2 regions of the Priestia sp. VA7 genome follow, and region 2 is predicted to be linked to the other one. Evidence: a T-box and tRNA genes for the amino acid it is inferred to sense, from the RefSeq annotation. Region 2 holds a T-box; the other holds one or more tRNA genes.
The links. The T-box of region 2 lies ahead of thrS (threonine--tRNA ligase). A T-box ahead of a tRNA ligase gene usually reads a tRNA of that ligase, here a tRNA-Thr.

Region 1: it has a tRNA-Thr gene. The T-box ahead of thrS (threonine--tRNA ligase) is inferred to sense a tRNA for this amino acid. The anticodon was not compared.

Annotation. Positions count from the first base shown of each region.
Region 1 covers NZ_JBVQPN010000001.1:962,422-977,513, forward strand. Annotated here, with positions in the region: gene AC0C45_RS05000 (hypothetical protein) at 108-242, shown strand; gene AC0C45_RS05005 (TetR/AcrR family transcriptional regulator) at 321-1,223, opposite strand; gene AC0C45_RS05010 (DHA2 family efflux MFS transporter permease subunit) at 1,488-3,011, shown strand; gene AC0C45_RS05015 (aromatic ring-hydroxylating oxygenase subunit alpha) at 3,046-4,098, opposite strand; tRNA gene AC0C45_RS05020 (tRNA-Thr) at 4,309-4,381, shown strand; gene AC0C45_RS05025 (ABC transporter ATP-binding protein) at 4,635-5,585, shown strand; gene AC0C45_RS05030 (ABC transporter permease/substrate-binding protein) at 5,585-7,108, shown strand; gene AC0C45_RS05035 (YwaF family protein) at 7,440-8,186, shown strand; gene AC0C45_RS05040 (NAD(P)H-dependent oxidoreductase) at 8,327-8,845, shown strand; gene AC0C45_RS05045 (hypothetical protein) at 8,874-9,239, opposite strand; gene AC0C45_RS05050 (LCP family protein) at 9,454-10,410, opposite strand; gene AC0C45_RS05055 (hypothetical protein) at 10,723-11,397, shown strand; gene AC0C45_RS05060 (M24 family metallopeptidase) at 11,473-12,573, shown strand; gene AC0C45_RS05065 (suppressor of fused domain protein) at 12,797-13,375, shown strand; gene AC0C45_RS05070 (DMT family transporter) at 13,417-14,358, opposite strand; gene AC0C45_RS05075 (GntR family transcriptional regulator) at 14,355-15,035, opposite strand.
Region 2 covers NZ_JBVQPN010000004.1:692,593-707,684, forward strand. Annotated here, with positions in the region: partial or broken gene AC0C45_RS21370 (sulfatase-like hydrolase/transferase) at 490-2,231, shown strand; T-box leader at 2,623-2,849, shown strand; T-box leader at 2,889-3,117, shown strand; gene thrS (threonine--tRNA ligase) at 3,171-4,388, shown strand; gene AC0C45_RS21380 (hypothetical protein) at 4,560-4,766, opposite strand; gene AC0C45_RS21385 (amino acid permease) at 5,151-6,551, shown strand; gene AC0C45_RS21390 (MFS transporter) at 6,617-7,825, opposite strand; gene AC0C45_RS21395 (MarR family winged helix-turn-helix transcriptional regulator) at 8,082-8,543, shown strand; gene AC0C45_RS21400 (MMPL family transporter) at 8,540-11,209, shown strand; gene AC0C45_RS21405 (hypothetical protein) at 11,472-11,636, shown strand; gene AC0C45_RS21410 (ABC transporter ATP-binding protein) at 11,938-13,086, shown strand; gene AC0C45_RS21415 (SIS domain-containing protein) at 13,166-14,152, shown strand; gene AC0C45_RS21420 (ABC transporter substrate-binding protein) at 14,271-15,092, shown strand, end outside.

The DNA.
Region 1 (15,092 bases), on a different contig from region 2:
ATATTTTAGTTAGAATTATAAACGAACGATTAATTAAAAAATATTAATCGTTCGTTTTTTGTTATTATGATGAACGTGAATTTCATATGTTTAGTCGCTTTTAGCGGTTGATGAAAGGGCAAGGCGAAGACTCCTGCGGGAAAAGCGGAACAGGTAAGGCCCCGCAGAAGCGTACGCGACGAGGAGGCTCACCGGCCGACCGCAGAAAGCCAAGTCTTGTACGGAAATCAACAGCGGTGTAACAAGTAACTTATACTAACTCCTTTATTCAATTTATTCGTCTTTAAATTGGATGGATTTAGTTACGTCTTAATCTCTTTTTAATGACGTTCACTCACATACTGATCAATCATCGTTTGCAGTTCCTCCAGGGTCGTTTTACTGTTGTTAACAGACAGCTGCTTTAACGAATGAAGAGCACTATCCACAACAAACTTGCGGGGATTTGGCTGTTTAAACAGCTCTTCTTCAATAAAACTAATAAGCTCTGTGCATTTTTGACGTTCGAATTCATCCGTAAATTGTTTGTGCAACTGTTTTTTTAAATCGATAAGTGCTGCAGAAATGTCCTGTTCTATTTGATGTTTAGTATTCGGGCAAGATGGAAGCCATTCTTTAATCGTTTGCGGATCGAGCAAAATGTCTCCTGAATTTGCTACTTCCTCTACAAGAGGAAGCAGGCGCTTGACACTGTAGCTTATGATCTCATGGGGGTCAGTATTTGTGCCGTTAACCATAAAATTATAGTGAAAGTTGCGATGAAGCATGCCAAGAAACATAATTGCACAATCTAGCAGGTACGGTTTCTTTTCTTGTCCAAATAAATCAATGAACCGTTTGTAAACCCAGTTTACTTCAATAAACTGGGTGTTTTTTATGTATGCTTTTAAATCGGGATCATTGGAAACAAATACTTCTTCAAGTAATGTAAAAAATTTATGTTTATGATGGTTTTTCATCTGTGCATCAATCTGTTTAACAAACACATCTACATCGGTCAGGCTTTTACCAACCAGCAGCTGATTTCGCTCTTGTTCAATTGTTGTATGAAGCCAGGTAAAAACAGCGATTAATAATTCATTTTTTGAAGAAAAATAGTTGTAGAATGTTCCTTTTGAAATGCCGCTATAATCAATGATGTCTTGAATAGATGTAGCTTGAAATCCTTTTTCAACGAAGAGATGGTGTGCATTTTTTACAACTTGCTGTTTTCGGTTGTTCATTATTATCACCTAAATATAAAATTAGACTCATGGTCCAACTTTATGATACATGATTTAAAGCGTTTACACAAATGTTCTTTTCAAAAAAAAGGCGATATCACGACAATGTATTGATATAAAAGGATTAAAGGACTAAAAAAGTCGATAAAATAAAGGACATGAACGCAAGATTTTTCGCTTGCATAAATTGAACTCACAGTATAATATACTCTATGTAGAACGTGTGTCTAAAAAAATGAACTTAAAGTATAAGGAGGTACAATAATGAGTCAATCGATAAATCAAATGGAAAAGCCGCCTTATGGCATAATTGCTATTTTGTTAATTGGCGCTTTTATCTCATTGTTGAATGAAACGTTATTAAACGTGGCGCTGCCGTCTATTATGAAAGACTTAGATGTGACAACGTCAACTGTCCAGTGGCTTTCTACTGGTTATATGTTAGTGAATGGTATTATGATTCCAACTACCGCTTTTTTAATTCAGCGTTATTCTGTCAGAGGCTTATTTTTAACGGCTATGACTTTATTTACAGCAGGAACAATACTTGCCGGTGCTTCGCCCGTATTTTCGGTCTTGTTAACCGCTCGTATTATTCAAGCATCAGGCGCAGCCATTATGATGCCGCTTTTAATGAACGTATTGCTCACAAGTTTCCCATTAGAAAAACGCGGAGCTGCGATGGGGATCTTCGGTTTAGTTATGATTTTTGCTCCGGCAATTGGTCCTACCTTATCAGGGTGGCTGATTGAACACTATGAGTGGAGAATGCTGTTCCACCTTGTTACGCCAATCGCGGCAATTGTATTAATAGGTGCTTTCTTCCTATTAAAAGACAAAAAAGAAAAAGTGGAAATCAATTTGGATTTTTTATCTCTTTTGTTATCTACAATTGGATTTGGAGGACTTCTATACGGATTTAGCTCAGCAGGAGATAAAGGCTGGGATTCTGTGGAAGTATACGGCACCATTATCGTAGGAGCTGTGGCGCTGATTTTATTTATTACGCGTCAGTTCAAGCTAAAAACACCTATGCTTGAATTCCGTATTTTTAAATATCCAATGTTTGCTTTATCGTCAACGATTTCAATGGTAATCACAATGGCGTTATTCTCAGCCATGCTGTTAATGCCAATATATGTTCAGACCGTGCGAGGCATTTCTCCGTTTCACTCAGGATTACTAATGCTTCCGGGTGCGCTGCTAATGGGTGTGATGTCTCCGATTACCGGAAAATTATTTGATAAATTCGGAGCGCGTGCACTGGCTGTAACGGGTCTAACGATTACAGCCGTCACGACGTATTTCTTCAGTAACTTAGAGCTTGATACGACATATACAACGCTCATTACGCTTTACACGCTTCGCATGTTCGGAATGTCTATGGTGATGATGCCAGTTATGACAAACGGATTAAATCAGCTGCCGCAGCGCTTTAATCCGCATGGTACTGCGATGAATAACACGCTTCAACAAGTATCGGGAGCTATTGGTTCGGCTCTTTTAGTAACGGTGATGTCAAATCGTACAGCTACGCACGCAAAAGAGCTTGCTCAAGATGCAATGAGCGGAGCAGGAGCAGCGAATGCAACGGCAGCCGGGGCAGCTCAAATGAAAGAACAAATTGGGATGCAGGCAATGGTACAAGGAATTAACGATGCGTTTGCCGTCTCAGTAGTACTAGTGGTGGTTGCCTTAATTCTTTCAGTGTTTATGAAACGCGCCACGCCGGCAAGTGAAGATGAAGTGATAAAGGAAAAAGCAGGACGCGAGCAGTTTGCTAAATAAAAAAGAAATCCCCGCTGAGACAGCGGGGATTTCTTTAGCTTGTATATCTAAAGCTTAAGCCCATTTTCTTTAATAATTTCCGGTAGCCGATGGACGTTTGATCAGCCATAATATGCGCTTCCATCTGCAGGTCTAAAGGCAAGTCTTCAGGCTTTTGGTTTTCAACCATTTCACGGTCTTCGTCAAAGACGCGAAGGTTAAAGTCATACACACCTTCAACGGGAGAATCTTTGTCAAAGTTTCGAGCGATTGGTGCGAATAAACGTGTTTCGCGGGCTGAAATAGGAGAGACTGCATTCATAATCCACAGCTCTGCGCCTTCTGGGAAGTATACTTTTAGCGTAGCTGTAAACGGCGGATAAACATCAAAGACGCGAAGCCATTTAAAATCAGGTGGATTTAAATGCTGCTGTTCTTTGGAATAATTGCTCACGGTGCTCGTATATTCTACATGAAGCCCATAATCTGTATCGCTTACTTTATATTTAGGCACAAAGGCGTTGTTTCGATCACCAAATGTGTCCGTGTGCACCCAAGCAAAATGAGCTACGTCTAAAAAGCCTTCCATTTGACGACCAGCCGAACCCATGATATCAAAGCTGGGACAAACAATTTGCTGAAAATCAGGGGCCTCCCACGCATCGAAGTAAGGCAGGTTATCTTGTTCACCTGTCAGGGAAGTCCACACTAATCCAAATCGTTCAATAACTGGATAGACAGCCATACACAGGCGGGGAGAAATGTTGGCATCAGGGTGAGCTGGAATCGACGTGCATGCGCCGTCCGTTGCATAGCGGAAGCCGTGGTAAGGACAGACAATTTCATCATCTTCCACCCAGCCCATACTAAGGGGGGTGCCTCGGTGAACGCATAAATCACGAGCCGCTACTACTTTGTGTGTGGTACGGTATAGAACTAGATTTACATCTAGCAGTTTTACGGACGTTGGTTTCTCTGTTACATCACTGCAGCGTGCGACGGGGTACCAATACTTAGCGAGTGTCGTCCAATCTTCCAGGCTGAACGTGCAGTCTCTTGGGTAGGGAGTTGCCGTTTTTGATTTGGTCATGGTTGGTTGTTGTTCCATCTATTTTCTTCCCTTCTTTTGTAAGCTCTTTTACTAAGGGTAATATAAAAAAAGAAAATTCACACAATTTATGTAAGGAGTTCTAACATAAAATATGGAACTTTGTAGAAAGTGCGGATTTCAGAAGAAGCAAATTAGAGAATATACCAATAAAAAAATTTAAAAAAGCGCTTCCTAAATGAATTTAAACGTGATATAATTTTCCAAGACGCTGGTGTAGCTCAGTAGGTAGAGCACTTGCATGGTAAGCAAGAGGTCGCAGGTTCGATCCCTGTCGCTAGCATACTAAAAAACCTTCTTTCTTGTTGAAAGAAGGTTTTTTTATTTGTGTCGGCTTTAAAATTATTCTTTCCCGCCTTGTGAAAACTTTAACAGTTTGATAGCCTTATTAGGAGGTTATGAGAAAATATGCGTATCTTTTCCCCTAGGTCTTATGAATCATATTTAGAAATATTCTTAAAAGAATGTTTATTGCCTCTGAATATTGGGTACACGAAACTAGGGATTAAATTTCAACAGGGAGGGTGAACGATAATTTGATTACGTTTAAGAATGTGTCAAAGCAATATCCAGACGGTACGACCGCCGTGAAAAATATTAATCTAGAAATTAAAGAAGGAGAGTTTTTCGTTTTAATTGGTCCGAGTGGGTGTGGGAAAACAACCACCTTAAAAATGATTAACCGTCTTCATGATATTACCGAAGGAGAACTATACATAAAAGATAAGCTCGTATCGGACCACAACATACATAAGCTACGCTGGAACATTGGTTATGTCCTGCAGCAGATTGCTCTTTTTCCTCATATGACCATTGCTGAAAATATAGCCATTGTACCCGAGATGAAGCATTGGAAGAAAAATAAAATCAAAACGCGCATTGATGAACTGCTTACTTTGGTAGGACTAGACCCAAAGCAGTATCGAAACCGAAAGCCGTCTGAGCTCTCAGGTGGCCAGCAGCAACGTGTAGGTGTAGCACGTGCCCTCGCAGCTGATCCCCCCGTTATTTTAATGGACGAACCCTTTAGTGCCCTCGATCCGTTAAGCCGCGAACAGCTTCAGCAAGATGTTATTAGCTTAAAAGAAAAAATCAAAAAAACATTTGTGTTTGTTACGCACGATATGAGCGAAGCGATGACGCTTGGAGATCGTATCTGCCTGATGAAAGACGGGGAAATTGTTCAAGTTGGAACCCCGGAGGAATTCATTCAAAAGCCTAAAAATGAATTTGTAAAAACATTTATTGGAAATCAAGGGAATGCTTTATTTGAGACATTGGATATGTTTGTCAAAGAAAGTGAACAGCCGGACGTAGAACCTACTGAAGAGCTAGCTTCAACCGCCACTGTTCAGCAGGCCATGGACGCCCTTTACGACCATGAAGCAATAGCCGTAAAAAAAGGGAGCAAACGAATTGGCGTCGTAACGCGCAAAACTCTATTAGCGTTTCTTTCTGATAAAACGAAAGAAGGAGGAACGCTGTAATGAATGCACTAAGCACATTATTAGATCAACGAGGAGATGCACTGTTTCAAGCTCTTCTTGAACACATTCAAATTTCAGTACTAGCTCTTGTTATCGCCGTATTAATTTCAGTGCCACTCGGACTGTACTTAACGAGGCATGACCGCATTGCTGAACCAATCATTGGCGTAACAGCCGTACTGCAAACCATTCCTTCACTCGCTTTATTAGGGTTACTGATTCCTCTTGTCGGAATTGGAACCTTTCCCGCGGTTATTGCACTGTTTTTATATTCGCTTCTTCCTATTGTACGAAATACATATACCGGAATTAAAGAAGTGGACCCATCTTTAATTGAAGCATCCAAAGCCATGGGGATGAACTCATGGAGACGATTAATTAAAGTAGAACTTCCTCTAGCACTTCCTGTCATTATGGCCGGAATTCGCACAGCGATGGTACTCATTATTGGCACAGCGACAATCGTGGCTCTTATCGGAGCGGGCGGGCTCGGAAGCTTAATTTTGCTTGGTATTGACCGAAGCGATAATAGTTTGATTTTATTAGGAGCCATTCCAGCAGCATTATTAGCGCTTATTTTTGATGGAATTCTGCGAACGATTGAACACTCAGCTAAAGAAGGGTCCAAAAAACGCTCGTTTATTATGATCATCGTATTAATACTCATTCTTGTTTCTCCGTTTGCAGCGATGAGCGCAACAAAACCAGACCTTGTTATCGGAGGGAAAATTGGTGCAGAACAAGACATTTTAATTAATATGTACAAAGAATTAATTGAAGATCAAACCGATATGAAAGTAAATCTTCGTTCGTCGCTTGGGAAAACGGTATTTGTATTTGAGGCTCTGCGTAACATGGAAATTGATTTGTACCCTGAATATACAGGTACAGCCATTGTGACGCATCTAAAGGAACAGCCGGACAGCAAAGATGAAACAGAGGTGTACAAGCAGGCAAAAGAAGAGTTTCAAAAGAAATTCGGTCTTGTCTATTTAGATCCAATGAAGTTTAATAATACGTACACATTGACCGTGACAAAAGAATTTGCCAAAGAAAATAATCTAACAACTATTTCAGATTTGGCAAATGCAACAGATAAAGTAAAAGCAGGATTTACGCTTGAGTTTAAAGATCGTGAAGACGGCTATGTAGGCATCCAAAAAGAATATGGCCTTACCTTCCCGAATATTAAAACCATGGAGCCGAAGCTTCGCTATCGCGCTGTAGAAAAAGGCGATATTAACATGCTTGATGCTTACGCAACGGACCCTGAAATTAAACAGTTTGGTTTGAAAGTCTTAAAAGACGATCAGCAGCTCTTCCCGCCGTATCAAGGAGCGCCTGTACTTCGTGAAGATACGCTAAAAGAGCACCCTGAACTGAAAAAAATCTTAAATCAACTGGGCGGTAAAATCAGTGATGAGGAAATGCGTGAAATGAACTATCAAGTAAATGCGAAAGGAAAAACGGCTGAAGAAGTTGCTCATCAATTCTTAGTGAAAAAAGGATTAATTAGAGAGTAAAAACGAAGAAAAAAGCTAGGATAACAGTATGTTAGTTGAAAGAAGATCCGAATGATGAATCGTTCGGATCTTTTTATTTTAGTTGGTTCTAGCAGTTGATTGGAGGGCAACGCGAAGACTCCCGCGGAAAGCGAAGCCTTGCATGGAAATCAACTGCGGTGCAAGAAGTGATCCATACTCGATTATTTACACCATTCGGCCGTCTTTAGATTGGCGTGATTTCGTTATGTCTCAATCTCCTTTTAATGCGAGAGAAGCATTAATGAAAATGAGGTCTTATGAACAAGCTAAAGGTACCGAATTTGTTTTCTGATGGAAGGGAGGCGTTTTTATGAATTCATTTTTTACGTGTCATCCTGTACAACATTCCTTTCAGCTTTTTTCAGTTGAACATCTTGTAACTTTAGCTATTATCGTGATTATAGGAGCATTTATTTTTTTATGTCGAAAGCAGCTGCGAAAAAAGAGGTTTGTGTTCATTTTGCTTTCACTCATTCTAATTGCTTCAGAAACAGCCTACCAAGCTTGGGAAATCAGCTGCCATCAGTGGTCTGCTGAAACTTCCTTGCCTCTTCAGCTCAGTGATATAGTCGTGCTGCTGGCTGCTGTTATGCTGATAACCAAAAGCAGGTTTCTTTTTTATTTTGTGTACTTCGCAGGAATCAGCAGCTCTGTTCAAGCGATGATTACCCCAGACCTTGGCGGCTATGCGTATGCCCAGTTTCGCTATGTGCAGTTTTATGTATCGCATGGCGGTGTGGTACTTGCTTGCTGTATGCTAATTGCTGTTTGCAGATATGAGCCGACGTTTCGTTCTTTGTGGGTAAGCGTAGTATTTGTTAATCTGTACGGAGGTTTTATCTATGTCATGAATCGTTTACTCGGGGCGAATTATTTATACATGATGAAAAAGCCAGAACACGCTTCCTTGCTGGATGTTCTTGGACCTCATCCTTGGTATTTAGTATGGATTGAAGGAATGATAATTCTTAGCTTTCTTGTCCTTTATCTGCCGTTTTGGATACATAAAAAAAGTAAAGGTGATAAAAGCAAAGTCAATTTTATTGAAGCAGAATGATAATACTGGTAGTTTATAAGTGTAAACTAACTTGGATTTGCTGAAGGAAAAGGAAAGAATAACTGAGCAAGCCGTGAGAGGCAAGCGTGAAAAATAGAAAAGAACAAAGCAAGCACAGACATTAGAAGGAGAGTAGTAAAATGAAAACACTTGTTATTTTAGCGCATCCAAACTTAGCATCTTCTCGCATTAATAAAGCGTGGGCAGAGCGAGTAAAAAAAGAAGAGAATGTGTACGTTCATGATTTATACGCAAACTATCCCGATTTCAAAATTGATGTAGAAAAAGAGCAGGAGTTAGCTCTTCAATTCGATCGTATTGTTTTTCAATTTCCATTTTACTGGTACAGCTCACCGGCACTCTTGAAAGAGTGGCAAGATGTTGTCTTAACATACGGATGGGCTTATGGAAGCAAAGGTACTAAACTTCAGGGAAAAGAGTTTGTCGTAGCTACTTCGACAGGAGGCCCTGCGGAAGCTTATCAAGAAGGGGGATACAACCGTTACCCAATGAATCATCTGCTTCTTCCGTTTCAAGCTACGGCAAATTTAACAGGTATGAAGTTCCAAACGCCATTTTTATTTCAAGGAGCAGGCGGTGACCTGAGTGACAAAGTTATTCAAGATAGTGCTGAAAGCTACGCTCGATTACTAAGATAATAAAAAAAAGCCGCGTTAACGCGGCTTTTTAATTTACATTTGTTCGTGAAAAAGAAGTAAGCAGCTTTTGAGGAGCGATATCTAATCCTTCAATGAGTAATCCTGTCATAGCCGTTAGACTCCCGACTTCAAATGATTCTCCCGCTCTCCAAAATGCGGATTCACCTTGTTTGATATAAATTTTCAGGCCGTTATCCCCAGCTACCCAGCCTTCCCCGTGAACGACTAATAGAAGCTGTGGAATCGTAGCTTCTTGACGAGGGGTATAATCATTTTCTTGAAAAGATAGAAAGCTAATTTTGACATCTCCAGTATGAGAAAGCAATGGGTTTACTTTATAGGTAGAATGAAGAAAGGAACGCTCTTCTTCAGATTGAAAACCATATAATTTCATACGTTCATCTCCTTGAATCAAAAATATAAAAAAGAAGTCCTTCTCTTTTCATATACGCATGTAACAGGAAAAATAGAACTTCAAAGAAATAGCTGTTTCCTGGAAAATGGCTTCATTTTTTGTCGAAGCTCAAATTTTTTTGAAGGATAGGGAGGAAAAACAGAAGTTTTTTTGAATAGTATAAAAAAAGGTGTCCGCCAATGGACACCTTTTCCTAATTTAAAAATGACTGTAACGCTTGTTTGTTTTCTTCAAGGTCGATGCTTAAAACAGCACCAATACCGGATATTCGTTCATTTGAATAGGAACCTTCAACCGGTAAACGAAGAGATTTTAAATCTGGCTGATTTCCAACTAAAAAATCTTTTCCTATCACAATAAATGTTTTTGGCGGAATATTTGTATCCACATATGGATCAATGACGCCCCATAGCTTAGGAGCTTTCGCCAGCGTCTTTACTTGAAGAGCTTCATCCATTAATTTACCGATCACTTCTTGTTGACGCTTCACGCGCCCGAAATCACTTTGGCTATCATGTCGGAATCGCACGTATCCTAGTAATTTATCTCCGCGAAGAGTTTGTTTTCCAGGTTTTAGCGTCATGCCAATTCCTGATGACATTTCGTGCGGCACGGTAACCGTAATTCCCTCAGGGGCAATCGTATCGGCAACTTTAGAAAAGCCTTTAAAATCAACAACGGCATAATAGTTTACATCTACGCCGAAATTTTCTTTAATTGTCTTACGCATTAATTCTGGCCCGCCAAATGCATAGGCTGAATTTAATTTGTTTTTGCCATGTCCAGGAATATCCACATATGAATCACGCATCAAAGAAACAATTTTAGGCTGATTGCTGTCTTTGTCATAATGAGCAATCATGATTGTATCGGCACGCGAATGTTCTTCACCTCGAGAGTCAATTCCAAGAAGCAGCACATTCATGCTATCTAAATTGGCACTTGCACCATTAAAATCAAATTGTCCATCTTTCCCAAAAGCTCCGTCTGCTTCTGCTAACCCTTGTTGGTATTGATAATACACATACGCACCAGCGGCGATTACAAGAATGAGAAAGAAAAGAAGTAGCTTTCTAAAGCGTTTCTTTTTTCTTTGCTTTTTTCTTTTATGTTGTTTACGTTCTGTACGTTCTTCCAAATGTCTCACCATCGCATTCAAAAATATTAATACTTTTTTGTTTGAAACCAATTATGCAAAAAATTATAAAACGACATAATAAAATTAACACTAAGGAATTAGATTAGCAAGTACGTTCACTAGTAAATCTGCGAAGACAGCTAAAATAAGAAAAGTGTACAAATAGAAGAAAGAGGAAATAAAGGTTATTTTTTTCGAGGATATTTGTTATAATCTATCATAGTTGGGGAAAAATTTCTGTCTTTTAAGAATGGAATAAGAGGAAAGTCTCTGTTTGCGGAGAATCAAATATAGGTCTAAATGCAGAAAAAAGGAGTGAAGCGAATGAGTATATATGTGTCATCTTCGAACCTTGTGCTGATTCCAGAAGCGGCGTTAAGTCATTGGAAACCTTATGGCGCGGGGGAATTGACCGGAGCTATTATTTCAGGTAAAGATAGTGCTGAAATAATTAAAGAGCTTAATCAATCGTCTATTCTGCCTTTTACAAGTTTTTTCTATCGAAAGCATTTTGTTATTCTATTTGATAAAGAACAAGTGAAAAATCATTTTGAACAGCTTCTTTTATTATATAAATCTCAGGGCTATATTTTTTATTCTTCTACTTTATACGATGATCACTGGTCCCAGGTCATTGAAGGAACGAAGCAGCTGCTAACGGTAAATGGACAAGTGGTGCCTGTGCTCGGGCTTGAACAAAACGGTGAATTTGATGTTGTGCGTGATGAATACGGTCTGCACATTGTTATAGATGATGATGAAGACGAAGAGAAGCAGCTAGAAAAAAAAGTTCATGAACTTCCGCTTGAAGAAGGTACCTATTTTATTGGCGATCCGGGATTTGTTGAAAATCGGGACATGCTGATAAAAGAATATTTTCCTAAAGGTACGTACGAATTTATTTATAGATACGGAGAAAATGGCTGGCTGATGAAAGTAAGTATTCAGCGAAAAGCGATTAAAGAGCAGCTTACTACTCTTCACGCGGCTTTGTCTTAACCTCTATTCATTGTACAATATTGCTAAATAACTATGTTATAATAGTAATATTGCACAATGAAAGGGGTTTTTTTAATGGAAGCACGTTTACAAAAAGTCGTATCGTGGCTAAAAGAAAAGAATGTAGAAACGGCCTTTATTTCGTCAACCGAAAACGTATTTTATTTAACTGGATTTCATACGGATCCGCATGAGCGTTTACTTGGCTTATTTGTGTTTAACGAAGCAGAGCCGATGCTTGTTTGTCCATCAATGGAAGTGGGACAAGCAAAAGAAGCCGGCTGGAAGTTTGATGTGATTGGATATGAAGACCATCAAAATCCTTGGGAACTTATTAAAGAAGCTTTACATAAACGAAACGTAATGGATGTGAAAAAGGTTGCTGTAGAGAAAGAACAGCTGCTGTATGCGAGAGCCGAAGAACTGCTTAGCCTATATCCAAATGCTGAGCTAGTCGGAGCAGAAGAGAAGTTAAATCAGCTGCGTTTAATTAAAGATGAGCGTGAAGTTGAGATTCTGCAAAAGGCAGCTGCCTTAGCTGATTTTGGTGTAGAAGTAGGCGTAGCTGCTTTAAAAGAAGGCATTACGGAAATGGATGTTCTCGCTAAAATTGAATACGAGCTAAAGCGAAAAGGAATTCGTGAGATGTCGTTTTCAACGATGGTTTTATTTGGTGAAAAAACGGGAGAAGCGCATGGGAACCCAGGTCTTCGCACGTTAAAGCCAGGAGATATGGTTCTGTTCGATTTAGGTGTAGTGCTAGACGGATACTGTTCAGATATTACACGTACAGTTGCTTACAAGTCTATTAATGATAAGCAAAAAGAAATCTATGAAACGGTACAGCACGCTGAGCAGGCAGCACTTGAAGCTTCCAAGCCCGGTACTCGAATTGGCGACTTGGACATGGTAGCACGCAATATTATTACAGAAGCAGGATATGGAGAGTATTTCTTGCATCGTCTTGGTCATGGTCTTGGTATTAGCGTGCATGAGTTTCCTTCAATGAGCCGTAACAATGATGATGTGCTTCAAGAAGGCATGGTATATACAATTGAACCGGGTATCTATATTCCAGGACTTGGAGGCGTGCGTATCGAAGATGATGTAATCATTACAAAAGATGGATACGAAACGTTAACGAAGTACCCAAAAGAATTACAAATTATTTCATAATAATGTCATAAAAAATAGAGGCTGCCATGGTGCAGGCTCTATTTTTTATGGGAAAAGAAAAAATTGGTTAAGGTTTCTCGTTTGCTTCTTGATACAATATCATAGTATGTTACGAAACGATAACATTTCTATCACATTTTCTAAAAACTATATCGTAAGCGAGTGCAGTAGTATATGCTGTACAGTAGGGAGCTTTTTAAGGTCGCAAGCAAGGAGGTTTTTTATGAGTAATTTTACAAAAGATGAAGAATTAATTATACATAAAGCAATAGATGTATTTGGTCAAAAGGATCGAATTGAAGATTATTCAGATGAAAGAAAAAAGCATGGTATTCACGTTGTGGCGTGTGAAAACCATCCGCGTCAAGACGTAACCGCGTATGCAACGCTCGGGGGACATCAATGTCCGACAGGCTATACAGTTGGAGGGATCCCGCTTCGAATTGAAATCGTTGGGGCTTGTCATGAGGAATTCGGTATTTATTCTGCTATTTTAGCAAACTGTATTTTCCATATGATGAAATCTCATGTGTCCATCTTCCCAGGAGCTATTTATAAAGATGTTATTGCAGTTCTTGATGACAGCTTTCATATGCAGCACATTTTGCTTATTCCGCCGTTTTTATGGGATAATTTTTCAACGATTGAACTATCTGATAAAAAAGTAACGTTCCTGCAGGCCGTTCCGATTTCAGAAAATGAACGTGCTTTTGCACTTGAGTACGGAGTAGATTCGTTGCTAAGCCGCTTTGATGCTGAGCAGGTGAATGTCTTCAATTTAGAAAGAAGGTCTGTTGTATAAACAAAAAGAGCGCCGACTAAGACGCTCTTTTTTGTTATTAATTAGTAGGTCAATTCTTTTTGCGGTATAGCTTTTTTATGACTTGTTTGGTAGCTGTGAAGGACCATGCCTGCTATGATAACTCCCATTCCAACCCAAGAAAGAATCGATGGCAAAGGACTTGATAGAAGGAAGACCTCTCCTAGCAGGGCAAATAAAACTTCCATCGATTGTGTAGCTTCAACTGCACCTAGCTTTTGAGAATCTTTTTTAACAAGGTCGGTTGCTGCAAAAAATAAAACTGTTGCACATACTCCTGAAAGTAAGGCAACTAAACTGCTTTGATAAATCTGAGTGGTTTTTGGCAGTCCATCGGTCACGCAGGCATAGACAGAAAGAATAATCCAAAACGGCAGGCTTGAAAGCGTCATTCCAAGCACGCGCTGAAACGTATTAAGTGACGACACTTCCATCATTTTACGGTTGCCAAGCGGGTACGCAAAAGAGGCAATTAAAATGGGAATGGTACAAAGCAAGGCAGTAGCGGCCGACAGTTCAGTCGCATGCTCAAGCTGCATGAGCACAACTCCTATTAAAATAATAAACGAAAAACCTAGCTGCTTGAAAGGAATGCCTCCTGGCTTCTTTCCTTCCTTGTAAAACAAAGGAGCTAGGAGAGACCCCGATAAAATTGTGATTTGCCAAGTTCCTGCAATAAGCCAGCCGGGACCGTAGGCTGAAGCAAAACAAAGAGGAGCGTAAAATAACCCAAATCCAACCGTGCTCCAAAGCAGCCATTTTTGAGGCTGGGCTTTTATTTCTGCCACCACTGGTTTAATACCACCCCAAAAATAAACGAGCATAAGCAAAAGAGGTACCATAAAAAAATAGCGCAGCGACGAGCTCCACGCCCAGCTGCCTCCGGATAAATCCATCGCTCGATTTAAAACGAATGTAAAAGCAAAAAAGAATGATGCAGCAATGCCTAATAAAAGAGGCTTCACTTGGATTCCTCCTCACTTGTCAGCGCTTCACCTAGCGTCAGCCAGTTCGTTTCGACAAGCTGCGATGTCAGTGCGGCATCTTTTTGACCGCAAGCGTTTATGATTTCTTTGTGCTGATCAACCGAAGCAAGGCTAGCAAGAGACGAAAAACGAGCGATTTCCAGACGCTGAATTTTGGCGCTTGTTTGTTTTACGACACGTTCTAGCTCTATATTGTTCGCCCGTTTTAAAAAGACGAAATGAAATGCTTCATCCGCTTCGATCGCTTTAAGGACATTTCTTGTTTTGATTGCATGTTCTAGAGATTGATTGTGTTTGATTAGTTCGCCCATATCTTCTTCTTGTAACGAAGTACAAGCCAGCTTAGCAGCAAGTGCATGAAGAGCTGCCACGACAATAAAAGATTGTTTTGCCTCCTCAAGGTTTAATGGAGCCACTTTTGTAGAAGAACCAGGTGTCGTTTGAACAAGGCCTTCATCTTCAAGCCTTTTTAATGCTTCTCGAACAGGAGTGCGGCTAACTCCAAACTGCTCAGCCAGTTCTTTATCCTGAAGCTTTTGTTCCGGCTGAAATTCAAGCATGACAATATTGTGTTTAAGTGTTTGATAGACTTCTTCCCTTAAAGAAAGTCGTTTGAGAGGTTGAATGTTATTTTTCATAAAACCAATATATCGCATATTACATTAAATAACAATGTGAAAACTAAAAAAACTTCGTCTAAAAAGCAGACAGCT
Region 2 (15,092 bases):
AGCTGCGCGCTGCTATTAGCTTTTTCATTTATGTACATAAAATAAACAGTAGAACAACCTTCAAAATTAGAATTTCGTGGTGAAATATAAAAAGTCATTCATAATTAAAAATATGAGGTGATAACGTGAAAGAGAATATGATGTTTGCTTGGATAGCTTCATGGTTAGCTCTTGCTGGTCAGCTCGTTTTTTTATGGGAATAGCGCTTTTTACAGGGGATTGGCGCTACATGATGTGGAGTTTTATGATAAGTATAATTGTAGGTATACCTAGTATCATTGGCACCTATAAACGAAATCAGCAGCTAAAAGCTTACAAAAAATAAGGAATATCGTATTGAAACGAGTTATGAAAGACTTAGAGAAATCCTCCAAGTCTTTTTTTGTTTGGGTATAAAAAGACATGAACCGTACTCCGTTCTTCTAAAAAAAGTGCTTTTTACATAGTTTATCAATACAGAAAATTTGATAAACACGCGGAGGAGTAAACATGCAGAAACAGCCTAATTTTTTGTTGATTATCGTGGACGAGGAGCGATTTCCACCCTTATATGAAAGTAAAGAACTAAAAAAGTGGAGAAAAAAGCATTTAAAAGCACATAAATTTTTAAAACAGCATGGAATGGAGTTTACTCGTCATTACGTCGGTTCTACAGCTTGTTCACCAAGTCGAGCTACATTGTTTACAGGACAATACCCTTCCTTGCATGGAGTTACGCAAACGCAAGGTATCGCAAAGAAGTCACAAGATCCTGATATGTTTTGGCTGCAGCCTAATACCGTCCCGACGATGGGAGAGTATTTTAAGAAGGCTGGGTATCAAACCTTTTATAAAGGAAAATGGCATATTTCTGATGAGAACATCTTAATTCCAGGAACACATAACGTTTTTTCTAGCTATCAGATGCAAACAGGAATACCGGATCCAGAGAAAGAATGCCTCTATCAACGGGCTAATAAGCTTGAAAAGTTTGGTTTTTCAGGGTGGATTGGTCCGGAACCGGAAGGGAGAAATCCGCGCAATTCTGGTTCATCTGCGCCATTGGAGTGAGCGGACGAGACGAAATATATGCAGAGGAAATCATAGAGCTTATTCAACGATTAGAACATCAAGCGCCTGCGCAGCCTTGGCTCATGGTAGCTTCATTTGTGAACCCGCATGACATTGCGCTGTTCGGAGCGATTACCAAACACCTTCCTATGTTTCAGTTTTCTATTGATGAGACGATTCCAAACATCGATCCGCCACCTACCATTAGAGAACCTTTACAAACAAAGCCTAGCGCTCAAAGCAGCTATAAATATATCTATCCAAAAGCGCTGCAGCCAACCCCAAATTCTAGCTTCTACCGGCGCTTGTATTATCAGCTGCAAAAAAATGTTGATAAACAAATTTTAAAAGTTCTTCGGACCATGGAACAATCTTCGTTCTATGAAAATACAATTATTATTTTTACGTCTGATCACGGTGATTTGCTTGGAGCTCACGGGGGACTACATCAAAAATGGTACAACATGTATGAAGAATCTATTCACGTTCCGCTTCTCATTCATAACAAGCGTTTGTTTCCTAGTTATCAACGTACAGACACACTGACTAGCCACCTTGACTTGATCCCGACAATGCTTAGTTTAGCTAATATAGATGCTTCCGCTATTCAAAAGCAATTACAAAAAAGTCATACGGAAGTACATCCATTTGTTGGGCGAGACCTGTCAGGTATACTTCGAGGAGAAACGTGTGCTGAGCAAGAGGAAACAGCGATTTTCTTCATGACAGATGATGATCCGACAAAAGGACTTCACCAAACAAATTTTTTAGGAGAAAGCTACCCGTCAGTTGTTCAGCCTAATCACATTCAAGCGGTCATTGTCGAGTTTTCGTCAGCGGCAGGAAAGGAAATTTGGAAATACGCTCGCTATCATGATAATCTGCAATTTTGGTCAGCAGATGACGAAAAAGATGAATTTATTCACGGAGAGCAATATGAAGGTTACCCTGTGAGTTTTGCTACCCTTAAAACACATCGTGTTCCTGATCAAATTGAAATGTACAATTTGACCAAGGATCCGTTAGAAACAGTAAATCTGGCTCACCTGTATTTTTCGACAAATGAAACAAGGAAAATTCAGCGGCAGCTTGACGTTATTCTTAAAGAACAAGTCAGGAAAAAACGGATTTTTCCCCAAAGTGAAAGCATGCATGATGAGCTTCCGTCTAAAGATAGATAAAAAATAGTTTCTACGGATTGAAGTCAAACATTTGCGTGAGCATAAAAAGGTGTATTTAATATTTTAATATATAAATAAAAAAACCTGATGATGCTTGTGATATGTTACTTGTTCTGGTTTGGGATAGTATTGGTTTCACTTCGTTAATTCCTCTTAGATAAACCAAATAAGGACTTATAGCATCTTTCTTTTTCGCCTTTATTGTTATAAAAATAAGAATGAAATGTAGTCGTTAATAGTATAATAAAAAACTTTTTAAGTCCGTATATTCTTAAGTAACTTTTCAAAAATTCAAGCATAAAGTAATTCTATACCATTAAAAAATAAAAAATTACTTCTTGACTTTTGTTAAATTTATACACTATAATCGCTTTTAACAACTAATAAACAGTATTTGGCAATGAAAAGGACATGAATTAGATGCTGTTTTCTTCGCAGAGAATAGGGTCACTGGCTGAGAGCCCTTAAGAAATCATCTGATTTACCACCTTAGAGCTATTGCAGGGAACGTGCATAACTGAAACTGCAATCGGTAAAACCGTTATCTTTTTTGAGCGTAAAATACGTATAGGTATTTTACGGAATTAGGGTGGTACCACGGCCGCATTCGTCCCTTCACTAGGGATGAGTGCGGCTTTTTATGTAGAAAAAATGAATATACAAGCAATGAAAAGGACATGAATCATTTTTGGATTTTCTTTACAGAGAATAGGGTCACTGGCTGAGAGCCCTTAGAAAACAAAATGAATTTACCACCTTGGAGCTGCGGCGGGGAATGTGTATACACTGAAACCGCAACCGGTAAAACCGTTATCTTTTTAAGCGTAAAATACGTATGAGTATTTTACGGAATTAGGGTGGTACCACGGCCGCATTCGTCCCTTTACTAGGGATGAGTGCGGTTTTTTTGTTGAATAAAAATATATTGGAGGAATGAACATGTCAAAACAAGTGGAAGCAGAAAAGCGAAATCATCAAAAGTTAGGTCAAGAACTGGAGCTGTTTATGTCGATGGAAGAAGCTCCTGGTATGCCATTTTTCTTACCTAACGGAATGATTATTCGAAATGAGTTAGAAAATTATTGGAAACAAAAGCATTATAAAGCAGGCTATCAAGAAATAAAAACACCCATCATGATGAAACAGGAGCTCTGGGAACAATCAGGGCACTGGGAGCATTATCATGAGAATATGTATTTTTCAAATGTTGACAAACAAAACTATGCGATTAAACCGATGAATTGTCCGGGAGCCATTTTATTGTTTAACAGCAAGCGAAGAAGCTACCGAGAACTTCCGATTCGATACGCAGAGCTTGGATTAGTTCATCGTCACGAGCTTTCTGGGTCTTTAAACGGATTGCTAAGAGTCCGTTCATTTACACAGGACGACGCTCATTTATTCGTAGAACTCAGTCAGATTGAAGCTGAGATTAGCCGCATTCTAGCGTTTATCCATGACTTTTACTCACATTTTGGCTTCGATTACAAAGTAGAGCTATCCACACGACCTGAAAAATTCATGGGAGATATTGAAACATGGAACCAAGCAGAAAAGTCGCTTCAATCTGTGTTAAGTGAAAAAGGCTTAGACTATCAGGTGAATGAAGGAGATGGAGCTTTTTATGGGCCGAAAATTGATTTTCATATTTTAGATTCCTTAGGTCGAAGCTGGCAGTGCGGAACAGTTCAGCTTGATTTCTTAATGCCGGAGAAGTTTGACTGTATGTATATTGGAGAAGACAATAAACCTCATCGTCCCGTAATGATTCACCGCGCTATATACGGTTCCGTTGAGCGATTTATGGCCATCTTGATTGAACATTACGAAGGCCAATTTCCTCTTTGGTTAGCTCCTGTTCAACTCAAACTATTGCCTATTGCACCGCCACACGTGGAATATGCATATAAAGTGAAACACGAGCTGGAGTTAAAAGGGTATCGTGTTGAAGTAGACGATCGCATTGAAAAAATAGGGCTGAAAATTCGAGAAGCAGAAATGCTGAAAGTTCCTTATATGGCTGTGATAGGAGATAAAGAAGTGGAAAATGAATCGCTTGCTATGCGAAAGCACGGGAAGAAAAATATAGGAACAGTAAGTGTGGAAGAGGCAGCTGTACACTTGAATAAAGAAAAGAATTCAAACAGAGTTTGTTGAAGCTATTTACCTTACTAAATAGAAAAATCTGATTTTTTAAGTCGGATAGTGATTCCCTTCATTTTGTCTTACACCAAAATGAAGGGAATATTGAACTAGAAGGGTATAAGATAATATATATCAGCAGTATAACTTTTGCCTTAGACAAACGCCGGTATTTTATAAAAAAATTTATCTTATTCCATTCGAATCGTTTGTACGGGATGAAGCTGAAGCCTCACCTGATGGTTTGTTCATATTTTGCTGATCTCGCTTCTTTTTAGAAGGAGAGTAAAAAAGAAATTTAAACATAAAGTATACTCCTAATGCTAGTAAAATACAGCCAATAAGTAAGTTAATCATCTTTCTCCGCCCTTCATACACTTCAGTTTTCATCATTATAACACCCGGTAAGATAAAACATTCATCGTTCTGTAAATAATCTCTATGTCAGGAATTTATATCTGTAGATAGTTAGTAAAAAAGTTATCTAAAAACATATAAAGTAATTTTTTAGAATATTATTTTTATTCAAATTTATTATACATAAGCACAATGATAACCTCTTTATTTAGTTTATAAATCCAAAATAGAGCGATACTAAGAAATCGCTTACAAAAACTCTTGAAATATATATAATGATATTAGTATACTAATAGACAAGTTAGTAATTATTTCTATATAATTACTTCTGTATCTGAAGTGAAAACGCGCAGCCAAATGGGAAAAGACGTTATTTTCAAGTTTTTAATGGATGAGTGGCAACAGAGAGGAGAGAGTGCAATGGGAAAACTATTTAAAAAGAAGTCAATCGAGCAATTATTAGAACAAAGTCAAAACAAATCTCTAGTCAAAACATTAGGAGCATTCGATTTGACTCTTCTTGGTATTGGAGCCGTAATCGGAACGGGGGTTTTAGTATTAACAGGCTTAGTAGCTGCTAACGATGCTGGACCAGCCGTTATTTTTTCTTTTATATTGGCTTCTATTGTATGCGGTTTTGCAGCGCTGTGCTATGCGGAATTTGCTTCAACTATACCTGTATCTGGGAGCGTTTACACCTATACATATGCAACCATCGGCGAAGTGGTAGCGCACTTAATGGGATGGACGTTGCTTTCTGTCTATTTGTTAACAATGTCAGCAGTAGCAAACGGATGGTCTTCTTATTTTAACAACTTTTTAGAAGGCTTTGGTTTTTCACTGCCAAAAGAATTGATTACGATCCCTGCAAATGGAGGTCTAGTGAACCTTCCTGCTATTTGTATTACGCTTCTTATTACATGGCTGCTTTCAAGAGGAACAAAAGAAAGTAAAAAAGTGAATAACTTTATGGTGCTTGTTAAATTGTTTATTATCCTTCTTTTTATTATTGTAGGAGCTTTTTATGTAAAACCGTCTAATTGGACACCTTTTATGCCTTATGGAATTGAAGGTGTTGTGACAGGGGGCGCGGCCGTATTTTTTGCTTTCTTAGGTTTTGATGCCTTATCTACATCAGCAGAAGAAGTAAAGAATCCGCAGCGCAATTTGCCCATTGGAATTATTAGTTCACTTGTGATCTGCACGATTATTTATGTAGCAGTATGCCTTGTTATGACTGGAGTTGTTTCGTACAAGGAATTGAATGTTCCAGAAGCAATGGCCTATGTTCTCCATTCAGTAGGACAAAATGCAGTGGCAGGAGTTATTGCTGCAGGAGCCGTCATTGGAATCATGGCTGTTATTTTCGCCTACATTTATGCAGCAACACGCATTTTATTCTCAATGAGCCGCGACGGCTTGCTGCCAAAAGCATTTGCTAAAACAAATGAGAAAACGGGAGTTCCGACTCTTTCTACTTGGCTAGTAGGGATTATCGGAGCGTTAATTTCAGGATTTATTGATCTAAAAGAACTTGCGAATTTAGCAAATATCGGAGCTCTTTTAACTTTCGGCATGGTGGGCGTCAGCATTATCATCTTACGTAAAACGCACCCAACTTTAAAACGTGGATTTACAATGCCGTTTGTACCTGTTTTACCAATTTTATCTGTATTATCTTGTTTATTTTTAATGATTAATCTTCCTAAAACAACATGGCTGTATTTTAGCATATGGATTGTGCTTGGTATAGTTGTATATGTCGGTTATTCTCGTAAACACAGTCGATTAACAAATAAAGAAATGAAAAAAGTGAGTTAAAAGTAAAAAAAGAGCCTTTCAGCAAAGAAAGGCTCTTTTTTACTTATTGTTCGGTTGTTAGACAGTTAGAACGATTGTTCACTATGTTTTTTGCGTGTCTCCACAATAAAAAGACAAGTGCTGATAATAAAAGCCGTTCCTACAAAAATGGCGCCAACCCAAGGAAGTGAAGTAAGTCCCATATGGTTAATAATTACGCCTCCGAAAAAGGCGCCAAAAGCATTTCCTAAGTTAGCAAACGAGTGATTCGAAGTAGAAGCTAAAGCAGGTGCTTCCTGTGCTAAGTTCATAATTTTCACTTGAATACCAGGCATTACAGCAAATGCTGCTGCTCCCCAGAAAAACAGCGTGATAATAGCTGCTGTTGGGCTTTTAACAGTAAACGTAAAAATAGTCAGCACAATACAAAGAAAAGCAAATATACCTACAACCGAAGGCATTAGCTTCCAGTCTGCAAGCTTGCCTCCAACAACGTTTCCAAGCGTAACGCCGCATCCATATAATACAAGTATCCACGTAACGCTATGTTCACTTACTCCTGTAACGTCTTCAAGAAGCGGTGTAATGTACGTAAATACAGTAAATAAACTGCCGCATCCTATTGCGCTTAAAAGAAGCATCACAAGAAGTTTTGGTTGAGTAAAAGCAGCAAACTGCTGTTTTAGACCCGTTAATTTGTCTTGACCAAGCTTTGGGATAAACAGAATAATACCAATAAATGCAATAATCCCCATGATCGTAATAGCTCCAAACGAAGCTCTCCAGCCTAAGTGTTGCCCAATGAATGTTCCCACAGGAACGCCGATGATATTTGCAATGGTTAAACCTGCCATCATCGTTGCGACAGCACTTGCACGTTTATGAGGTTGTACGAGCCGTGAAGCAATAACAGCGCCTACTCCAAAGAAAGTACCGTGACATAATGCCGTAACTAAACGAGCTCCCATTAAAATTCCATAGCTGGGTGCAACAATAGCAATTGCATTTCCGAGAATAAACAAAAGCATAAGTAAACAAAGCAGAAGCTTTTGAGGAAGTCGATGAGTAAAAATAGTTAAAATTGGCGCGCCGATTGCTACTCCTAAAGCATAGCTTGTAATTAGCTGTCCAGCAGTCGAAATGCTAACATGAAGGTCTTCCGCAACGTTAGGCAGTATCCCCATAATAACAAATTCCGTCATTCCAATGGCAAAAGCTCCAAGAGTCAATGAGATGAGAGCAATTGGAAAGGAATCTTTCTTACTGACCTGCTCATTAGCATGCATTGTATTCATGTGTGATCACCCTTTCTGTGTATAAAATTTATATCTCCTTGAAAAGAAGTCAATTACTAATAATACTTAAGTGATGGAGCTTTGACAACCAAAAAAGCTGATGTAAGCGGTATCTTTCGGGATTTCTATTTATCTTTATCATATATGAAGACAGTCAGACATAAATTTATTGACAGAATAAAGTTTAGTCCTATAAACTATTTTTAAAGTTGAATAGTTTATACCTATAAACTAAATGAGCAAAGGAGGGAAAGAAGTGGCGAAAAGCAAGTTATATCAAGCTGTAGAACTTTTTGAAGAAGTGCTGTTTGTGGGAACAGAAGTAATTCACAGAGAGCTTAGCCATAACCTCTTCGAACATGTCTCTAGGCAGCAGTTTGATTTGTTAAATAGTTTAATGATTAAAGGTCCATCTTCACCAGGCAGTCTTGCTGTCTTGCAAGGTGTTCATAAAAGTGCCATTTCAAATCGAATTAAAAAACTGCTCGAAAAAGGGCTTGTGGAGTGGGACACTAACGAACTAGAGAGCGATAAACGTTCTAAGCTTATTAAGATTACGGCTGAAGGAGAAAAGGTAATAAATGACGGAAATGCCGCGTGTTTTAGTATCATTGAGAATTTGTTTGATGATGTAGAAGAAGAAAAAATAGATACATTTATTGAAATTCTTACAATGGCAAAAGAAAAGTTAACTATAAAAGGGGAAAGCAAAAAATGAAATTTATTGTGAAATTTAAGTGGGTGATTGCGGCCTTTATTTTAGCTTTAACGGTTATATTGTTGCTAACGTCACCAAATTTAACAAAGCTCGCAAGTGAAAAAGGACAGTCTCAGCTTCCCGACGATGCGGTTTCATCTAGAGCTAGCCAAATTCTAAAAAATGCTGGAGAAGATAGTAATACCATTAGCATGGTTATCAAGTTAGATAACGCATTAGATAAAGATAGTGAGAAACAAATACAGAAAATCATTGATAAGACAGAGAAAATTAAAGGTGTAAAAGATGTCACAACGCCTTTAACAGATGATCAAGATGTTCGTAATCAATTAATGTCTAAAGACCAAAAAACCGTTTTAGTTCCGGTTACTGTCAGTGGATCGGATGAAAAAGTTGAAAAAATAGCGAATCAGATTTATGATAGCGTGCCAAAAGACACTACGGCATATGTAACAGGTGCGTCTCTTATTAATCAGGATTTTGCACACAGTTCAGAAGAAGGGTTAAAGAAAACCGAGTTTATTACTATCTTTTTGATTTTAGGTTTGCTTTTACTCGTTTTCCGTTCAGTCGTGACGCCGTTTATTCCTATTTTAATTGTGGGAATCACATACTTAATCAGTCAATCGTTACTAGGGATTTTAGTTAAAAATGTCGATTTTCCAATCTCAACGTTCACGCAAACGTTCTTAGTAGCTATTTTGTTTGGAATTGGTACGGATTACTGCATTCTTTTACTTAACCGTTTCCGTGAAGAATTGGCAAACGGACATGATAAAGCAAAGGCCACGATCACGGCTTATCGTACAGCAGGAAGAACGCTATTTATCAGCGGAATTGCCGTATTTATTGGGTTTGCAGCCATTGGATTTGCCAAGTTTGCCATTTTCCAGTCGGCTGTCGGGGTAGCAGTGGGCGTAGGTGTACTGCTAGTCATTTTATTTACTCTGCTTCCACTTTTTATGGTTACGCTTGGAGAAAAATTATTTTGGCCGTCTAAAAAAGTGGCTTCTCATAGTGATAATAAGCTGTGGGGCTTTTTAGGAAAAAAGGCAGTGGCGCGACCGTTCGTGTTTTTAGTCATTACAGCGATTATTACCGTGCCTTTTATTGTAACGTACGACTCAAAAGTATCGTTTGATTCTACTGCTGAAATAAGCAGTGATTATAAATCTATAAAAGGACTAAATGCTATCAGTGATGCACTGGGAGAAGGAAAAGCGTTTCCTGTCAATGTTATTATTAAAGGAGATAAAGAGTTAACAAAGGCGGATGTTATTCCTTATTTAGGAAATATAAGCAAAGCAATTGAAAAAGTGGATCACGTGGATTCTGTTATGACTATCACACAGCCTACCGGAGAAAAGATTGATGATTTATATGTTAATTCACAGCTAGGCTCTGTATCAGACGGAATCAAAGATGCTGTTAAAGGAATCGGAGATGTACAAAAAGGATTAAGTGATGTTGAAAAAGGGCTAAATCAAATAGCTGACCAAACGGGTTCTGCTTCTAAAGAGAAATCTGGCGGGTCGCTTGCACCTGCTGCAGATGGATTAGCTCAAATTAATCAACAGCTGCAGCTCATCAGCACTCAGCTCTCTACAACAGGAAATGTGCAGCAAGCGGTTCCGCAGCTTGTTGCAATCAGTAAACAGCTTACTACCATTCAAACCGGTCTCCAACAAGCAAATAAGAATCTTTCAGCTCAGCAAGGTCAAGTTGGAACGTTATCAGACAGTATCAACCAGTTAGCAAAAGGCGTTAACAGTGCGAATGACGGACTGACGAAGATCTCAGATGGCTTAACAAAAGCAACAGATATGCTTGATAACATGAGTGACAGCTCAACAGTTAGAGATACGGGTATTTACCTTCCAGCAGAAGTGATGAAAGATAAAGGGTTTAAACAATCCATCGATAACTATTCTTTTGCAGATGGAAAAGGAGTTAAGCTCAGTGTAGTGCTCGATCAAAATCCATATTCTGAAGAAGCCATTTCAACCGTAAAAAATATTGAAAAAGCGGTGGCAAGCGAAGTCGTTGATACGCCGTTTGAGGATACAGAAATTGTGTACGGAGGGGTATCGAGCTCAAATGCGGATTTAAAAGATTTATCTACAACGGATCTTTCACGCACAATGGTTATTATGATGATTGGATTGTTTATTGTGCTGACCATTTTATTCCGTTCAATGATCATGCCTGTATACATGATTGCTTCACTGCTGCTTACGTATTATACAGCAATGGGGATCTCAGAGCTTCTATTCGTGGATATAATGGGGAATGACGGAATCAGCTGGGCTGTGCCATTCTTTAGTTTTGTTATTTTAGTTGCCCTTGGAATTGACTATTCTATTTTCTTGTTAGACCGTTTTAACGAAGAAGTAAAAAGCGGCGTAGCAGAAGGGATGGTTACGTCCATGAGTAAGATGGGATCGGTTATTATTACTGCTGCTATTATCTTAGCTGGAACGTTTGGGGCTATGATGCCATCGGGTGTATTAACACTTGTTCATGTAGCAACGGTTGTTATTATTGGTCTTTTACTTTATGGCCTTGTCATTCTTCCGCTTCTTATGCCAGCGATTGTTGTAACGCTTGGAGAAGGAAATTGGTGGCCGTTTCTTCGGAAAAAAGAAAAACACAAAGTAGAAGAATAATTTGTATATGATAGCTGTATCAAAAATTAGATATCTGTTAGGAAATAGTGATACGCCTGTATAGCATTAAACATTATATAGGGTAAAAATGAAGGATAGATGAGCGTCATAAGACTGCTCTATCTATCCTTTTTGTATGATTGGAAAACGTGAGTATAGTTTAAAAGCACAATCAAGCAGGTGCTGTTATAAATACACCTAGTCGAATAAAAGACCTACCATCAGGAAAACCTATAGTCAAAAACATGAGGGAGGTTTTTTTATGAAATTTGTAAATTTCTTAGCTAATCAGCGAGACAAACGACGGGAACAAATGCGAGAAGCAGGAACATGTCCAGATTGCTTAGGTAAACGATTCCACCATATTGGACTTTATTTTGTGCATGTTTATGAGTGTCCAAGCTGTCAAGGCAAAGAAGATATGTAATAAAATCTTCAGAAATAAGGCAAAGGCAGTCTCTATGCAGATTATGATGTGAAACCTTCTTATTTTAGAGAAGGTTTTTATTTTTTTGAAGGTGAACGGTTGCTTGTATGTTTTGTGTTAGCAACCTTTACATATTTATTTTCTGTCTAACTAGATTCGATTAGTATAGTTATTAAGTTACTTTAATGTCTCAAGTTAACAATTTAAATAAAAAGGAGGAAAGAATTAAGGATTAAGGAAAAAGAGACGCGTAACTTGCAATCATGTATCTCAAACTTTAAATATAAGGAGCTGAGGCGAGATGACAATGTTACATTTAGATAAAGTATATAAAATATATGATAAAAAAAATATCGCCGTAAATGATTTTAACCTTCAGATTGGAGAGAAAGAATTTGTTGTATTTGTTGGACCTTCAGGCTGTGGTAAATCTACTACGCTGCGAATGATTGCAGGTCTAGAAACGATTTCAAAAGGTGATTTTTACATTGATGGAGATCATATGAACGAAGTAGCTCCAAAAGATCGTGACATTGCTATGGTCTTTCAAAATTATGCTCTTTACCCTCATATGACTGTTCGAGAAAATATGGCATTTGGTTTGAAGTTAAAAAAAATAAAGAAAGACGAAATTGATAGACGGGTAAATGAAGCAGCCAAAACATTAGGTCTAGAAACATATTTAGATAGAAAGCCAAAAGCTTTATCCGGAGGGCAGCGTCAGCGAGTTGCTTTAGGTCGTGCTATTGTTCGGGAAGCAAAAGTTTTCTTAATGGATGAACCATTATCTAATTTGGATGCGAAGCTGCGAGTACAGATGCGTGCTGAGATTATTAAACTGCATCAAAGGCTGCAAACAACAACAATCTATGTGACGCATGATCAAGTGGAAGCTATGACAATGGCTACTCGCCTAGTTGTTATGAAAGACGGGATTATTCAACAGATTGGAACTCCTCAAGATATTTATAGACATCCTAGGAATGTATTTGTAGGCAGTTTTATTGGATCGCCCGCAATGAATTTTTTTCGGGGGTATCTCCAAGGCACTTATTTTATAATGGGCGAAACTAAAATACAGCTTCCTGATTTTCTAATACACGCTTTACATTCTCAAGGTCATAATGAGAAAGAGGTCATAATGGGTGCGCGTCCTGAACACATTGTATATCATAAAGAGGATAGTAAGAGAGAGTTGAACAATGAGTTTTGCTTCACTACGACACTAGATATGATAGAGGTACTAGGTGCTGAAACAATTTTATATGCTAGTTTAGAAAAGCAAACGTTTGTGGCCCGAGTGCCTCTTTTATGTGAGTTTGAAGCAGGGGACAAAGGCGATTTTTCGTTGAATTTAACCTACGTGCATTTTTTTGATGGAGAAACAGAAGAGCGCATTTCTACAAATCTAGATAAAAAAGTTAAATATTCTGATAAATGTATTGACTAGTTAACGTTTGCAGTTTAATATAACAATATATAACATTACATAATGTTGTATATCATATTTTATTTGAGGAGTGGGGAAAATGAGCAGAACAGCAGTGAATGTAAAAAGTGATGTGCAAGCCGTATTAAACGAATTAAAAAGCAAGCAAATTCGTAATGTGTTTTTCGTCGCATGTGGAGGATCTTCTGCGATCATGTATCCAGCTAAGTATGTACTAGATCGAGAAGCTCAACATATTACATCCGATTTGTATAGCTCGAACGAATTTATCCACCGCAATCCGCAGCAGCTAGGAAAAGACTCCTTAGTTATTTTATGTTCTATGTCAGGAACAACTCCTGAGACTACAGAAGCAGCTAAGTTCGCTAAAAGCAAAGGCGCTTATGCTGTAGCCTTAACAAATGAACCTACTTCACCTTTAGCACACAGCGCAGATATTTTTATTAAGTATGAGTGGGGCAATGACATCGATGCTTTTGAAACAAACTTAGGCGTTTTATATCAGCTTGTATTTGGTCTCTTATACGTAGCAGAAAAAAATGATAAATTTGCAAAGTTAGTTACTAGCTTAGAAAATCTACAGTCTGTTTATGAAAAAGCTTTAGAATACGAAGCGAGCAACGCAAGAAAATTTGCTGAATCCCATAAGTCTGAACCGGTTATTTATACAATGGCCAGCGGCTCGAACTATGGAGCAGCCTATTCATTCAGCATCTGTATCTTGATGGAAATGCAGTGGATTCATTCTCACGCTATTCACGCTGGAGAGTATTTCCACGGTCCATTCGAAATTATTGATGAAAACGTACCGTTTATCATCCTAGCTGGACTAGATGAAACGAGACCTTTAGAAGAACGCGCCTTATCATTCTCTAAACGATATGGAAAGAAATTAACTGTTCTAGATGCAAAAGCATATGACTTCGAAGGAATTGATAAAGATGTGCAAGGGTATATCGCTCCTCTTGTATTAAATCGTGTACTGCGTCAGTATGCCGAAGAATTAGCCGAAGCACGCAATCATCCTTTAAGTAAAAGACGCTACATGTGGAAAGTAGAATATTAATAACAATCCCTAATAAAGATAGAAATCTGTATATTTTCCTTACGAGTTATACTATAATGTTATAAAACATTATAGTATAACTTATATATGAAAGCACTTACAATAAGGGGGTTTCTATATGAAAAAGACAAATTTAATCTTAGCCTCACTTTTAAGTTGTTCTTTAATGCTCGGGGGGTGTGCGGGAAAACAAACGTCTTCAGACTCAGATACAGGAAAGACAACGTTAACATTCTTTCACAGATGGCCAAAAGAACCTGAAAAAAGCTACTTTGAAGAAGTTGTAAAAGAATTTGAAAAACAGCACCCTGATATTGATATTAAAACAGAAGCGGTGTTAAACGATTCGTATAAAGACAAAATTAAAGTTATGACAGGTACTAATACCCCTCCTGATGTGTACTTTTCTTGGAGCGATGAGTTTGCTAGACAATTTGTCAGAGGAAACAAAGCCTTAGATTTAACCTCTTATTATAAGAAGGATTCAGCGTGGTCTTCCAAGCTTGTTCAGTCTCAAATTAAACCATATACCGTTAATAAGAAAATTTACGGTGTTCCTGTCACAATGGACGGGAAAATGTTTTTTTACAACAAAGATATCTTCGATAAATTAGGATTAAAAGCGCCTACAAACTGGAACGAGCTACTAAATGTTTTAAGCGTGTTAAAAAAGAAGCATTATACAGCTTTAGAATTTGGAAGCCAGGATACGTGGACCATTTCTCACTACGTAGGAACCTTAAATCAGCGCATGGTAAAGCCTGACGTTCTTTCAAAAGACTATAATTCAAAAACTGGGACATTCACGGATAAAGGCTATGTAAAAGCTCTAGAAAAATTAGAAGAATTAGTTCCTTACTTTAATAAAAATACAAATTCGATTGATCATGAATATGCAAGACAACAATTTTCAAATGGAAAAGCAGCTATGTTTTATGCT